2 regions of the Bacillus infantis NRRL B-14911 genome follow, and region 1 is predicted to be linked to the other one. Evidence: a T-box and tRNA genes for the amino acid it is inferred to sense, from the RefSeq annotation. Region 1 holds a T-box; the other holds one or more tRNA genes.
The links. A T-box is a leader RNA that pairs with one kind of tRNA and senses whether it is charged. The one in region 1 lies ahead of tyrS (tyrosine--tRNA ligase), so its partner is inferred to be a tRNA-Tyr.
Positions count from the first base shown of each region.

Region 1 (7,802 bases):
TTGAATCATTTTTTGCGCCTCCTAACTGTTCTACTAATAGAAAAAGGGACACGGCCACATAGCCGTGCCTCTATCATTTATCACTTCACATTGTATGTTTGATGCTTTGTTTCTCCGTATGCCTTTCAATCGCCAGGTTCACAAGCCTTTCAATCAGCTGCGGATATTCCACGCCTGTATGCTTCCAAAGAAGCGGGAACATGCTGAACGGCGTAAAGCCAGGCATTGTATTGACCTCATTGATCATGACCTTGCCGTCACGCGTCAGGAAGAAGTCTGCCCTTACGAGTCCGGAGCAGTCAAGTGCTTTGAAAGCCCTGATCGACATCTCGTTCAGTGTGCTGTATTCCTCTTCTGTAATTTCAGCAGGAATGATCATGGCTGTATCGCCATCCTCATACTTGGCTTTATAATCATAGAAATCTTTTTTCGGTACGATTTCGCCGGCCACCGAACACTCCGGCTCATCGTTCCCAAGCACGCCGAGTTCAATTTCCCTCGCTGTTACGCCTTCCTCCACAATGATCTTCCGGTCGAACTGGAATGCTTCTTCAAAAGCTGCTGCCAATTCTTCACGATTTGTGCATTTGCTGATTCCTACACTCGATCCAAGATTGGCCGGCTTGACAAAGCAAGGATAGCCAAGTTCTTCTTCCACTTTCTCATAAGCTGTTTCCCCAGCCTTTTGCCATTCGCTGCGGACGAACCATACATAGTTGACCTGAGGCAGGCCAGCCTGGGCAAAGATATTCTTCATGATGACTTTATCCATGCCTGCAGATGAGGCAAGCACGCCATTGCCGACATATGGAAGGTTAAGGAGCTCAAGCATCCCCTGAACCGTGCCGTCTTCGCCATTCGGACCGTGAAGGAGCGGAAAGATAACGTCAAAGCTGCTTTCTTCAGCTGACTTGAACATAGCCGGTGCCAGGGCTGCAGGCGACATAGCCTCTCCCTGTGAGAACTCCAGCTGCTTGACGCTTTCAGCCGGTGCTTCGAGCATCGGGCCCTTCACCCATTCCCCTTCCTCGGTTATGTAAACAGGATATATATCGAATTTCTCCAAATCCAAGGCTTTAATGACAGCAAGAGCCGTCTGCATTGATACTTTATGCTCTGCGGATTTTCCGCCGTATAATAATCCAAGCTTCTTTTTCATCAAAAGGAACCCTCCATTTATTCAATCACATGTTTCATTTTACCACTCCAAAAGCGAAAAAGGCGTGATTGACTATTGTTATTTGCAGGAATTTTTTTCTTTCCCAGTCTGCCCTGCTTTCTATATATGTATGATTTCCTATGCCCATCTGCCACCATTAACCCTAATTCCCCCATCCCCCTGGATAACTGGTTCTTAGGTATTATTCTCAAATAGCATTCCAGGTGATATAGTTTGAATTTATAGAATATTTTTATTTATTTTCTTTTAAAAATTCCCACTTAACAAGAAAGGTTTACGACTGTATAATCCACGTTATACAAACAAATGTGTTTTTAAGGAGGACAACAATGAAACAGCTAGGACTACTCCCCAGAATTATTCTTGCAATAGCTTTAGGCATTTTAATTGGTTCTTTTTCACCCGAAGGAGCCATCAGGCTGTTCGCTACATTCAACAGCCTGTTCGGAAACTTTCTCGGCTTTGCTATCCCTTTAATCATCATCGGGTTCATTGCTCCCGGCATCGGGACAATGGGAAAAGGTGCCGGCAAGCTTCTCGGCATTACAACAGGGTTTGCTTATGCCTCTACCATCGCTGCAGGGACAGCCGCCTATTTTGCCGCTGTCAGCCTGTACCCTGCCCTGCTTAAGAATCAGAGCTTAAAAGAATTCGGGAATCCGGAAGAAGCACTCGCTGCTCCTTTTTTCCAGGTGGACATGCCGCCGGTCATGGGCGTTATGACAGCACTGCTGCTTGCTTTCACAATCGGGCTTGGACTTGCCGGCCTGAAAAGCAATGCTTTGCAGGACGTGATGGATGATTTCCGCACTATCATTGAAATGCTAATCGAAAAAATCATTATCCCTTTGCTGCCATTCCATATCTTTGGGATCTTTGCTAATATGACGCACGGCGGACAGGTTGGAAGCATCATCAGTGTATTCGCAAAAGTATTTATCATGATTATTGCCCTTCATTTCCTTTTCCTGCTTTTGCAGTACACAGCGGCAGGGGCTGCCGCCCGGAAGAATCCTTTCTACCTGCTGAAGTCCATGCTTCCTGCTTATTTCACTGCGCTCGGGACCCAGTCTTCTGCCTCAACAATCCCTGTCACGCTGAAACAGGTTAAAAAGCTGGGCGCTCGGGAAAAGACAGCAGATTTCGCTGTGCCGTTACTGGCAACGATCCATTTATCCGGGAGCACCATCACACTAGTGAGCTGTTCCATTGCGGTTCTTATGCTCCAGGGTGAAGCAGTATCCTTCGGGCAGATGTTCCCGTTTATCATGATGCTCGGGATCACGATGATTGCCGCTCCAGGCGTTCCCGGGGGCGCTGTCATGGCTGCCCTCGGCCTGCTGGAATCTATGCTTGGCTTTAATGGGACAATGACCGCTTTGATGATTGCCCTCTATCTTGCCCAGGACAGCTTTGGCACTGCCTGCAACGTAACAGGCGACGGCGCCATCACAATTCTGGCAGACAAAGCAAGCGGAAAGAAAGCCGTTCCGCTCAAAAATGAAGCAAAAGCTGTTTAGCCTGAAAATTACTTTTGACATCTCCTGGATAATCATCTAAACTGTTTCTAACATTCAGTAAACAGAAACTAATAGATGAGTTATGACAGGAATCAGTAGGGTTTGCTTCCCTGTTTGAAGAGAGCCGGTGTTTGGTGCGAACCGGTACAAAAGCAAACGTGAATTACCTCCTTGAACATTCTTTGTGAAACATGAAGTAGCAAAGGACGGACGGTCCGTTATCCGAACGAGCGGAAGACAAGTGTCTTCAACAAGGGTGGTACCGCGTGCAAAACCACGTCCCTTTTTACAGGGATGTGGTTTTTTTGTGCGTTCAAAACTCATCAGGAAGTGCCGCAAACAAAAAAAACATAAGGAGGATATATCGTGGAGAATTTTATAGAAAAGCTGAACCCCGACCAGAAAAAGGAGCTTGAAAGGCAATATCAGCTTTATACCAGCGGCACTCAGGATGTGGTGCCTCTTCAGGAGCTGAAAAATAAGATCGCCAAATCACTCTTCCTCGGCAAGCCGCTGAAGGTGAAGCTCGGGCTTGATCCGTCCGCACCTGACGTCCACCTGGGCCATACTGTCGTATTGAACAAGCTGAAGCAATTCCAGGAAAATGGCCATACCATCCAGCTGATCATCGGCGACTTTACCGGAAAAATCGGGGATCCCACCGGAAAATCTGCAGCAAGAAAACAGCTGAATGACGAAGAGGTGAAGCATAATGCGGAAACCTACTTCGAGCAATTCGGCAAAGTGCTTGATATGGGCAAGGCCGAGCTTCATTATAATTCCAAGTGGCTGTCTGCCCTTCATCTCCAGGATGTCATCGAGCTGGCCGGCAAAATCACAGTCGCCCGCCTGCTCGAGCGGAATGATTTTTCTGAACGGCTTGGGGCAGGGAAGCCCATTTCTCTCCATGAGTTTTTCTACCCGCTCATGCAGGGCTATGATTCAGTAATGCTCGAAAGCGATATTGAACTCGGCGGCAATGACCAGCATTTCAATGTCCTCATGGGAAGGCATTTACAGGAGCACTATGGCAAAGAAAAACAAGTGGTAATCCTTGTTCCTCTTTTGGAAGGGCTCGATGGAAAAGAGAAAATGTCAAAGTCCAAGAACAATTACATCGGGGTGGACGAAAAGCCGGAGGATATGTACGGTAAAGCCATGTCGATTCCAGATGAACTGATGGAGAAATACTTCCGCCTTGCTACAAGCCTGCCTCTTGCTGAGAAGATGTCCATCCAGGAAAAGCTTGAAGAAGGGTCACTTCATCCCCGCGATGCTAAAATGCAGCTTGCCAGAACCATTGTCAGCATGTACCACGGACATGAGGCTGCCGAAAAGGCGGAAGACCATTTCAAAAGCGTGTTCCAGCAGGGCTCCATGCCGGAAGACATGCCTGCCCTTACATGGGATGGCAGTGATGAGCCCGATCTGCTGGAATTGCTGATGTTTGCCGGCTTCTTCCCTTCCAGAAGCGAAGCCAGATGGATGGTTCTAAACGGCGGTGTCAGGATGAATGGCGAAAAGGCTGAAGACATTAACACGAAGGTTTCTTTGCAGGCAGAGCTGATCCTGCAAGTTGGAAAGAGGAAATTCGCCAGGATAAAAAAGGTATAAAATAAAAAAAGGGAAGACACCGTTTAGGATATCTTCCCTTTTTCTATATTAATGGCCGGAAAGCTTTGCGCCTTCCTGTTTGTGGACAGCCAGCTTATCAACCAGATGCAGGCTCGGCTCATTGAGGCCGATCAGCTGGACGCTTGTTCCATTTTCGCGGAGCTTCATCACAATTTTATCAATGGCAGCTACAGCAGAGTCATCCCAGACATGTGCTTCAGAGAGATCGATGACTACTTCCTTCGCCGTTTCCTTCAAATTAAAACTGCCGGCAAAATCAGTAACAGAAGCGAAGAACAGTTGTCCTGTCACTTTATAGGTGCGTTTTCCTGCTTTTTCATCCAGGATCGTCGACACCTTTACCTTTGAGATTTTGGCAACGAAGAATATTGCACTGAGGAGCACCCCAGCAAACACGCCTTTAGACAGGTCATGAGTGAAGACAACTGTTACAACGGTTACGACCATGACAATGGAGTCCGTGGCAGGAACCTTTGCCATATTGCGGAGAGAAGTCCAGTCAAATGTACCAATGGATACCATAATCATGACTCCTACTAGCGCAGCCATCGGAATCTGGACAACCAGGTCGCCGAGAACGAGAATCAGGAACATCAGGAACACACCGGCTGTCAAGGTAGATAACCTTCCCCGGCCCCCTGACTTCACATTAATGACGGATTGGCCAATCATCGCACAGCCGGCCATCCCGCCGAAAAATCCATTAATGATATTGGCAATCCCCTGCCCTCTGGCTTCACGGTTTTTGTTGCTTTCCGTGTCGGTCATATCATCGACAATGGAAGCAGTCAAAAGTGACTCAAGCAGGCCGACAATGGCCAGTCCGAGGGAATAAGGGAAAATAATCTTCAGTGTTTCCAGGTTCAGCGGGATATCCGGAATCAGGAAGACCGGAAGCTTTCTTGTCAGCTCTCCCATGTCTCCTACTGTCCGTACATCCGAACCTGTCGTTATCGCAATGATAGAAATGACAATAATGGCAACAAGCGGCGATGGGACAGCCTTTGTCATGCGCGGAAACAAATAAATGATCGCAAGCGCACCGGCTACCATGGCATACATGACCCATGTAGCATCGACAAACTGTTCAAGCTGCGCCATAAAAATCAAGATGGCGAGCGCATTCACAAATCCGATCATCACGGACCTTGGAATGAATTTCATAAACCTGGCCAGCTTAAAGACACCCAGCAGCAGCTGAATGATCCCGGTCAGGATGGTGGCAGCGAACAAGTACTGGAGCCCATGGTCTGCAACAAGCGTAACCATCAGCAGCGCCATGGCTCCTGTTGCCGCTGAAATCATCCCCGGCCGTCCGCCGACAAATGCAATAATGACCGCAATGCAAAAAGAAGCATAGAGACCGACCATCGGGTCTACACCTGCAATAATGGAGAAGGCGATCGCCTCGGGAATCAGCGCAAGCGCTACGACAATCCCGGCCAGGATATCTCCTCTGACATTGCCAAACCATTGTTCTTTAATTGATAAACCTTTCAAATGAACACCCCTTAATTTATTTGGATTTATAATGTGACTTTGAACTCTCATCAAAGTCCGGGCCGACAAAAACATAGAGTATCATACCATATTCCAGATAATTTACAAGAGGTGGTGTAAGCGCTGCATTAGTGATTTTCTGCTGTTTTTCTTTGATTTTCTTTAAAATACTTATCCGGATGAATCCTGATGATGCAAAAAAATAAGCCCTCGAAAAAGAGGGCCAGGCGTTTTTAGCCGATAGGCGTGCAAATCTCAATATAATGCCCATCCGGATCTTCCATATAAGCGACAGTCTGCCCCCATGGCTTTTTTACCGGCTCCAGCAAAATGCGGACTCCTGCCTTGCGTGCCTTTTCAATTGTCCCTTCCACATCCTCCGTCACAAAGCCCAGCTCCATCGTCTGCTCTTCCCGGAAACCTGCTGGTATTGGAAGATCTGTCAGTTCACGCCCATTTTCCCGAGTGTTCATGGAAAGGATCGTACTGCCTGTGTCATATTCTATATAGGTGCCGAATTCATTTTTCAGATTGAGACCGAGAAGTTCGCCATAAAACTGCTTCGTCTTTTCCAAATCCTCAACATATAAAATGATATAGCCCAGCTTCAAATCCATCATTAAACTCCTTCCACGGGCCTGTCTTTTTCAGGCCGGTTTTTCATTATTTTTTTGTGCTTTTATTATGAAGCGGTGCGAACGTACCTCTGCATATGCTGTCCGCAAGATTTCATCGTGCAATTCCCTCAGCTTTTTCTCGTATCCTTCAGAAGAAACCCTTCAATCTGCCAGGAGGCCCCTTAATCGGGTTGCTAACTGTCAGTTAGCAAGTAATAAATAAGTATCAAACTCCTTTTCTTAATTTTAGCACAATTTGTATATGAAAATAAAAAGGACCTTATCAAAGGTCCCAGCGATTATTTATCTCCAGTAAAAGATATGCCTTTCATAAAATATTTATTAAAGAAAGCATAAATGACCAGTACAGGCAGCGTAAACACCATTGAGGCAGCCATGATATAGTTCCAATAGCTGATGAACTGACCTTTAAATGAGTTTAATCCGAGCGGCAGAGTGAACAGCTCTGGATCAGACAAAATAATGAGCGGACGCATGAAATCATTCCATGACCCCATAAAGACAAAAATGGCCTGGGCAGCCAAAGCAGGCTTTGCCATCGGAAGGACAATGCGGAAAAAGGTGCCGAACTTACCCAGTCCATCCAGTGCAGCCGCTTCTTCAAGCTCTTTCGGAAAGTTGATGAAAAACTGGCGCATCATAAAAATAAATGTAGCATTGACCATGCCCGGTATAATCATTCCCTGATAGGAATTAAGCCAGCCAATCTCTTTTAAGATCAAATAGTTTGGAATCATTGTGACCTGCCCCGGGATCATCAGCACAGCCAAAATAAGAATGAATAACGTCTTTTTGCCAGGAAAGCTCAGCCGGGCAAGGGCATACCCTGCCATCGAGTTAAACAGGAGATTCAGAAGCGTAACAGACACACCAATAAACAGGCTGTTAAACAGCCAGCGGGGAAACAGCTCTTGCTCCAAGAATATCGTTCTATAATTATCTAAGGTGAAATTCTTGGGTATGAAGCTGATAGCCCCGGAAACGATTTCCTCCAGTGTTTTAAATGAAGAGGACAAAGCCCACAGGAAAGGAATCAGGGTGATTATCGCATATACAACCAATATGGCATACAGCAGCCCTCTCCCAAAACCGATTTTTTTCATATTATATACCTCCCAAGAGTCCCAGTTAACTTTGACTGGATCAGAAATTTTCTTCCTTTGAAAATCTTCTTTGCAATAAGGTCGCTGCAAGGATGATGACGGCAAGCGCAAAAGCCAAAGCTGCAGCATAGCCCATTGTCCCTAGATTCTTAAATGCATACTGATAGATTAAAAGGACCACAGTCAATGTTGAATTATTTGGACCTCCTGACCCGCCTGAAAAAAT
Region 1 is NC_022524.1:235,906-243,707, reverse strand. Features, by position in the region: gene N288_RS01385 (UDP-N-acetylmuramoyl-tripeptide--D-alanyl-D-alanine ligase) at 1-9, opposite strand, end outside; gene N288_RS01380 (D-alanine--D-alanine ligase) at 86-1,159, opposite strand; gene N288_RS01375 (dicarboxylate/amino acid:cation symporter) at 1,510-2,700, shown strand; T-box leader at 2,774-2,987, shown strand; gene tyrS (tyrosine--tRNA ligase) at 3,067-4,314, shown strand; gene N288_RS01365 (SulP family inorganic anion transporter) at 4,363-5,835, opposite strand; gene N288_RS01355 (VOC family protein) at 6,069-6,452, opposite strand; gene N288_RS01350 (carbohydrate ABC transporter permease) at 6,752-7,576, opposite strand; gene N288_RS01345 (carbohydrate ABC transporter permease) at 7,617-7,802, opposite strand, start outside.

Region 2 (7,802 bases), 800 kb from region 1:
CCCTGATAGAGAAGCTTGCTGTTTTCCTCTACAGCCTGATTTTTCAAAAACTCCTTCGTATGGAAGTAGGTAATGATAATCGATGTGCCGAAAGGAATGATTGTGATCAGCAGCAGCAGGACGATCAGTTTATTGCGGATACTGTTCTTAATCATAAATAGTCCTCCCCAGGCCCTGATAATGTAAGTATATATGGGACAGGGTGAGACATGCTAAAGATTTTTTCATTTATGGAAAATAAAAAGCATGCCTTGTTGCAGACATGCTTTTTATCCTGGCAGTGATCTCTGCTTTACTTTAAGTTATCCCAGGTTTTCTGGAACCTCTCTAGCAGAGTATCATAATCAATTTTACCTGCAGCATATTCCTGGATGCTAGCGGCGAATTCCTTGTTCGCTCCATCCGGCCATCTGAACCATGTCCACGGAATTGTTTTCTCTTCTTTGGAGTACTCAAGGATTGACTGGCCAAGATCGCCAAGACCTGATGCCTCAATATTGTCAAAAGCAGGGATGAAAGCAAATTCCTCGGTTAAATAGCGTTTACCTGTATCAGAAGATACCATCCATTCCAGGAACAATTTAGCTTCATCCAGGTGCTCGGAATTCTTATTCAGAACCCAGTTATTCGGGACCCCAACAGGGAGGCGGTCAGCATTTTTGTCATCTGAGATCGGAATCGGCAAAAAGCCCATATTCATATCAGGATTAACCTCATAGATCATATTTTCAGTCCAGTTCCCCTGCTGCAGCATGGCAGTCTGGCCTGCGGCAAATTGGGTGACCTGCGTGTTATAGTCAGTGGTCAATGGATTATCATTTCCAAAATTGATTTCTGTATCAAGCACTTCTTTAAACTGCTTGAATTGCTCATTATCTGTAAACTTCTCTGTACCATCATAAAGTCCTTCAATAAAGGCAATAGGATCTTCCTGTTGGGCAAAAGGGATATTCAGCAAGTGCTGCCCGATGACCCACCATTCCCCATATCCGGCTGAGAAAGGTGTAGTGCCGCTGTCCTTCAGTTTCTCAGCAGCATCCTTGAGCTCTGTAATATTGGCCGGAGGCTCCTTAATGCCTGCTTTCTCAAACAAATCTTTATTATAGACAAATCCGTATCCTTCAAGGTTGACCGGCATGCCATAAAGCTTGCCGTCTGTATCTGTCATCGGCACTTTGCCGATCGGGAGAAGATGCTCAACCCATGGCTCATTGGATAGGTCGGCCAGATGCTCCTTCCACAGTTCCAGTTCTTTAAAGCCGCCATTGTTGAAAATATCCGGCTGTTCGCCAGAAGCAAATTTCGCTTTCAGCGCAGCACCGTAATCGGCACCGCCGCCAACAGTTTCCAGCTTTACTTTGATATTGGGATGCTCGGCTTCGAACTCAGTGATCATCTCCTGAAGCTGGTCGGCAATTTCAACTTTAAATTGGAACAGGTTGAGAGTAACCGTCTCTTCCCCGGTATCCTTTGTCCCCTCTTTATCATCAGTTCCAGAAGTGCTTCCTGACGAACAGCCGGCCAAAATCCCGAATGTGAAAAGCAGGGACAGGCAAATAAGCAATAAGCGTTTCATTGTCATTGACCTCCTTGAATTCTATTTATATATCATTTTAGCGGTACATTCTAGCCGCCGCTAAAATTTGATATCTATTTGATGGAGCCTGATGCTATGCCTTTAATAATATGCTTCTGCAGGAACAGGAAGAAGATGATGACCGGCGTAATGCCAAGTACAAGCGCTGCCAGGCCCATATCCCACTGTTTTGTATATTGGGCAAAGAAGGAGCTGGTGGCGAGCGGGATTGTTCTCAGCTCGGCATCCTGCAGCACCAGGAGCGGAAGAAGGAAATCGTTCCAGATCCATAAGGTATTAAGGATGACAACCGTCACTGTAATCGGCTTTAAAAGCGGGAAAACGATCCTCCAAAAAACCCCGAACTGGCTGCACCCATCAATCAGCGCCGACTCTTCTATCTCCCTTGGAACCGTTTTGACAAATCCATGGTAAAGGAACAGGGAAAGAGGAACGCCAAACCCGAAATACATCATAATCAGTCCGGGAATGCTGTTCGTCATATTCAGGGCGCCTCCGAGCTTCATAAGCGGGATCATAACCGTCTGAAAGGGAATGACCATTGCTGAGACAAAAAGGATAAACAGAATCTTGCTGAAGCGCCCGGGAGTCCTCACCATTTTCCATGCAGCCATTGAACTGATGATTACCAGGCCAATATTGCTGAGCACAGTAATGATCAGTGAATTCCAGAATGCCCTTGGAAAATTAATGATTTCCCAAACCTTCGAATAATTAGCAAATAACACTTCCTTTGGAAAAGCAGCTGCATCCAATAAGATTTCAGCAAAGCTTTTGACTGAATTAACCGCCACAAAATAGAAGGGGATCAGAAAAATCAGCCCAAGAATGATGCCGATTATCTCCAGCAGAAACGTCCTTCCTGTATACTTGCGATTCATCAGGCTTCAACCTCCTTCCTTTTCGTCATAATTACCTGAACCGATGTAAACACGGCGACAATCAGAAAGAAAAGAATCGATTTGGCCGTCCCGAGACCATAGCGGTTATTTTGGAAAGCCTCCTGATAAATGTTGATGGCTACAGACTGTGTTGAATTAAACGGTCCCCCATTTGTAAGAGAAAGATTTAAATCAAAGATCTTAAAGGCCATTGATATAGTCAAAAAGAAACAAATAGTGAAAGCCGGAATGATCAGCGGTATAATGATGCGGGTAAGAAGCGTCCAGTTTGAAGCCCCGTCAATCCTTGCCGCCTCAAGAAGGGAATGGTCCACTCCCTGCAGGGCTGCGATATAAATCACCATCATATAGCCGCTCACCTGCCATGCAAACACAATGACAATTCCCCAAAATGCTGTAGTCTCATCCCCCAGCCAGGCAAGCTTGAAAAACGCCAGGCCAGTCAAATTTCCGATGGAAGCAAACGCTTTGACAAAGATAAACTGCCAGATGAACCCAAGCAGCAGTCCTCCAATTACATTCGGTATAAAGAAGACGGTTCTGAGAATATTCCGTGTCTTCAAGGCCGCGTTAAGTAGCAGGGCAAGTCCAAATCCAATTAAATTGCTGATAACTACTGAGGCCAGCATGAACTTGGTTGTAAACAAGAAAGATTGGAAAAAGTTCGGATCATCCTTGAAAATTTTGATATAGTTTTGCAGCCCGACCCATTCGACAGCTGAGCTTACACCATTCCATGAGGTAAAGGAATAATATAAACCCATAAGGAATGGTATCACCTGAATAAGGACAAAGAATAAAATGGCCGGTCCGGTAAAAGCCGCATAAATTAATATACTTCGAAGACGTGCTTTTCTTTTGCTTGTTCTCTTTGTTACAGCGTCCGCCTTTATGGGAGCCAACTCTGTTTTTGCATCCAATTTTACTCTCACCGCCTTTTGTAATCGCTTTCTTTTATTATAGGAGGCTATCAAATAAAAAGGGGCAACATAATTGACCAAAAGAGGGGGAAAATTTTGACTTCTTCATAGAGAAGAAAGACTGGCTGACATCTTACCGTAACCCACGGGTCATGCCTTATCGGGATCAAGACAAAGAAAAAACGCAATGCTTCGTTTTCTGAAAACGAAACACTGCGTTGATGAAATTATGTATGGAGCGGGTGATGGGAATCGAACCCACGACATCAGCTTGGAAGGCTGAGGTTTTACCATTAAACTACACCCGCATCGAAAATTGCTGAAATTTGTCGATGCCTTTTCAAAAATAAAAACAGGAAACCCTGTATAAAAAGAAAATGATACCGGTGGCCGGGGTCGAACCGGCACTCCAGAAGGAACACGATTTTGAGTCGTGCGCGTCTGCCAATTCCGCCACACCGGCATATCATTTAATTTATCGTTCATTCTCCATTTCCTGTAATTGGAATGGAGGCGGCAACCGGAATCGAACCGGTGATAAAGGTTTTGCAGACCTCTGCCTTACCTCTTGGCTATGCCGCCAGAACGTTTGGAGCGGAAGACGGGATTCGAACCCGCGACCCCCACCTTGGCAAGGTGATGTTCTACCACTGAACTACTTCCGCAAATGGCTGGGCTAGCTGGATTCGAACCAACGCATGACGGAGTCAAAGTCCGTTGCCTTACCGCTTGGCTATAGCCCAATAATATGATATGCATAGAATGCAATATTGTGATTAAAAAATGGGGCGACTGATGGGAATCGAACCCACGAATGTCGGAACCACAATCCGATGCGTTAACCACTTCGCCACAATCGCCATAATAAAATTGGCAGGGGTAGTAGGAATCGAACCCACACTGGAGGTTTTGGAGACCTCTGTTCTACCTTTAAACTATACCCCTGTATGAATGGTGGAGGGGGACGGATTCGAACCGCCGAACCCTGAGGGAGCGGATTTACAGTCCGCCGCGTTTAGCCACTTCGCTACCCCTCCACGTTAAGGTGGTGCCGGCTAGAGGACTTGAACCCCCAACCTACTGATTACAAGTCAGTTGCTCTACCAATTGAGCTAAACCGGCTTACAAACAATGGTGGCTCAGGACGGAATCGAACCGCCGACACAAGGATTTTCAGTCCTTTGCTCTACCGACTGAGCTACTGAGCCATAATAAAATTTTCATCCAAAACCTTTTATACTTTAAGTCCTTTGTTCGTCAGTTCTTACGAACTTCCTCACAGATTGCCGCAGGAGCTGTTCAATGAAGGTAGCAATCTGCTCTACCGACTGAGCTACTGAGCCTAATTAAATTTAAATGGCGGTCCCGACGGGAATCGAACCCGCGATCTCCTGCGTGACAGGCAGGCATGTTAACCGCTACACCACGGGACCATTTTATAAATTTGGGTCTTGATTATGCCCGAGAAGCCTGCAGGACTGACTCTTCCTCTTCCAGATGACTCAAGGAAGCAAATCCGTTGAGGCAACTCGCAGCATATTCATTGCAGTGTCGCTCGTCGCTACACCACAGGACCAGATTGCGGGGGCAGGATTTGAACCTGCGACCTTCGGGTTATGAGCCCGACGAGCTACCGGACTGCTCCACCCCGCGACAATAAAAAGTTATAATGGTGGAGGATGACGGGATCGAACCGCCGACCCTCTGCTTGTAAGGCAGATGCTCTCCCAGCTGAGCTAATCCTCCGAAATGGTGACCCCTACGGGATTCGAACCCGTGTTACCGCCGTGAAAGGGCGGTGTCTTAACCGCTTGACCAAGGGGCCATTATATAATTTAAATGGCGGAGAGCAAGGGATTTGAACCCTTGAGACAGCTATAAACCGCCTACACGATTTCCAATCGTGCTCCTTCGGCCACTCGGACAGCTCTCCATAATTGGCTCCGCAGGTAGGATTCGAACCTACGACCGTTCGGTTAACAGCCGAATGCTCTACCACTGAGCTACTGCGGAATGATAGTATATTAGAATACTTTCGCCCGGCAGCGTCCTACTCTCACAGGAGGAGAACCTCCAACTACCATCGGCGCTGAGAAGCTTAACTTCCGTGTTCGGTATGGGAACGGGTGTGACCTTCTCGCTATCGCCACCAGACTATTTTTTCAAGACAAGTATTATTATACCGTCTTTTTATTATTTTGCAAGAGAATTTTTAAATTTTATTCCCTCAAAACTAGATAATGCAGAAGAAGAATTACAAAGCAATCAAATGTGGTTAAGTCCTCGATCTATTAGTATCTGTCAGCTCCACGTGTCACCACGCTTCCACCTCAGACCTATCAACCTGATCATCTTTCAGGGATCTTACTAGCTTGACGCTATGGGAAATCTCATCTCGAGGGGGGCTTCATGCTTAGATGCTTTCAGCACTTATCCCTTCCGCACATAGCTACCCAGCGATGCCTTTGGCAAGACAACTGGTACACCAGCGGTGCGTCCATCCCGGTCCTCTCGTACTAAGGACAGCTCCTCTCAAATTTCCTGCGCCCACGACGGATAGGGACCGAACTGTCTCACGACGTTCTGAACCCAGCTCGCGTACCGCTTTAATGGGCGAACAGCCCAACCCTTGGGACCGACTACAGCCCCAGGATGCGATGAGCCGACATCGAGGTGCCAAACCTCCCCGTCGATGTGGACTCTTGGGGGAGATAAGCCTGTTATCCCCGGGGTAGCTTTTATCCGTTGAGCGATGGCCCTTCCATGCGGAACCACCGGATCACTAAGCCCGACTTTCGTCCCTGCTCGACTTGTAGGTCTCGCAGTCAAGCTCCCTTGTGCCTTTACACTCTGCGAATGATTTCCAACCATTCTGAGGGAACCTTTGGGCGCCTCCGTTACTTTTTAGGAGGCGACCGCCCCAGTCAAACTGCCCGCCTGACACTGTCTCCCGCCCCGATCAGGGGCGCGGGTTAGAATTTCAATACAGCCAGGGTAGTATCCCACCAATGCCTCCACCGAAGCTGGCGCTCCGGCTTCAAAGGCTCCTACCTATCCTGTACAAGCTGTACCAAAATTCAATATCAGGCTGCAGTAAAGCTCCACGGGGTCTTTCCGTCCTGTCGCGGGTAACCTGCATCTTCACAGGTACTATAATTTCACCGAGTCTCTCGTTGAGACAGTGCCCAGATCGTTACGCCTTTCGTGCGGGTCGGAACTTACCCGACAAGGAATTTCGCTACCTTAGGACCGTTATAGTTACGGCCGCCGTTTACTGGGGCTTCGATTCAGAGCTTCGCTTGCGCTAACCCCTCCTCTTAACCTTCCAGCACCGGGCAGGCGTCAGCCCCTATACTTCGCCTTGCGGCTTCGCAGAGACCTGTGTTTTTGCTAAACAGTCGCCTGGGCCTATTCACTGCGGCTTTTCCGGGCTATTCACCCTAAAAAGCACCCCTTCTCCCGAAGTTACGGGGTCATTTTGCCGAGTTCCTTAACGAGAGTTCTCTCGCTCACCTTAGGATTCTCTCCTCGCCTACCTGTGTCGGTTTGCGGTACGGGCACCTTTTCCCTCGCTAGAGGCTTTTCTTGGCAGTGTGGAATCAGGAACTTCGGTACTAAATTTCCCTCGCCGTCACAGCTCAGCCTGATGCAAACGGGATTTGCCTCGTTTGCAGCCTAACTGCTTGGACGCGCATATCCAACAGCGCGCTTACCCTATCCTCCTGCGTCCCCCCATTGCTCAAACGGTAAAGAGGTGGTACAGGAATATCAACCTGTTGTCCATCGCCTACGCCTTTCGGCCTCGGCTTAGGTCCCGACTAACCCTGAGCGGACGAGCCTTCCTCAGGAAACCTTAGGCATTCGGTGGATGGGATTCTCACCCATCTTTCGCTACTCATACCGGCATTCTCACTTCTAAGCGCTCCACCAGTCCTTGCGGTCTGACTTCGATGCACTTAGAACGCTCTCCTACCGCGGACACCTGATGGTGTCCACCCACAGCTTCGGTGATACGTTTAGCCCCGGTACATTTTCGGCGCGGAGTCACTCGACCAGTGAGCTATTACGCACTCTTTAAATGGTGGCTGCTTCTAAGCCAACATCCTGGTTGTCTAAGCAACTCCACATCCTTTTCCACTTAACGTATACTTTGGGACCTTAGCTGGTGGTCTGGGCTGTTTCCCTTTTGACTACGGATCTTATCACTCGCAGTCTGACTCCCATGGATAAGTCTTTGGCATTCGGAGTTTGTCTGAATTCGGTAACCCGATGGGGGCCCCTAGTCCAAACAGTGCTCTACCTCCAAGACTCTTACAACATGAGGCTAGCCCTAAAGCTATTTCGGAGAGAACCAGCTATCTCCAAGTTCGATTGGAATTTCTC
Region 2 is NC_022524.1:1,036,724-1,044,525, reverse strand. Features, by position in the region: gene N288_RS05550 (cache domain-containing sensor histidine kinase) at 1-155, opposite strand, end outside; gene N288_RS05545 (ABC transporter substrate-binding protein) at 293-1,576, opposite strand; gene N288_RS05540 (carbohydrate ABC transporter permease) at 1,651-2,478, opposite strand; gene N288_RS05535 (carbohydrate ABC transporter permease) at 2,478-3,419, opposite strand; tRNA gene N288_RS05530 (tRNA-Gly) at 3,654-3,727, opposite strand; tRNA gene N288_RS05525 (tRNA-Leu) at 3,801-3,882, opposite strand; tRNA gene N288_RS05520 (tRNA-Cys) at 3,928-4,001, opposite strand; tRNA gene N288_RS05515 (tRNA-Gly) at 4,010-4,084, opposite strand; tRNA gene N288_RS05510 (tRNA-Gln) at 4,088-4,162, opposite strand; tRNA gene N288_RS05505 (tRNA-His) at 4,204-4,279, opposite strand; tRNA gene N288_RS05500 (tRNA-Trp) at 4,291-4,364, opposite strand; tRNA gene N288_RS05495 (tRNA-Tyr) at 4,372-4,456, opposite strand; tRNA gene N288_RS05490 (tRNA-Thr) at 4,466-4,541, opposite strand; tRNA gene N288_RS05485 (tRNA-Phe) at 4,552-4,627, opposite strand; tRNA gene N288_RS05480 (tRNA-Asp) at 4,777-4,852, opposite strand; tRNA gene N288_RS05475 (tRNA-Met) at 4,999-5,072, opposite strand; tRNA gene N288_RS05470 (tRNA-Val) at 5,090-5,165, opposite strand; tRNA gene N288_RS05465 (tRNA-Glu) at 5,170-5,244, opposite strand; tRNA gene N288_RS05460 (tRNA-Ser) at 5,260-5,352, opposite strand; tRNA gene N288_RS05455 (tRNA-Asn) at 5,358-5,432, opposite strand; rRNA gene rrf (5S ribosomal RNA) at 5,457-5,573, opposite strand; rRNA gene N288_RS05445 (23S ribosomal RNA) at 5,691-7,802, opposite strand, start outside.
Region 2: it has a tRNA-Tyr gene. The T-box ahead of tyrS (tyrosine--tRNA ligase) is inferred to sense a tRNA for this amino acid. The anticodon was not compared.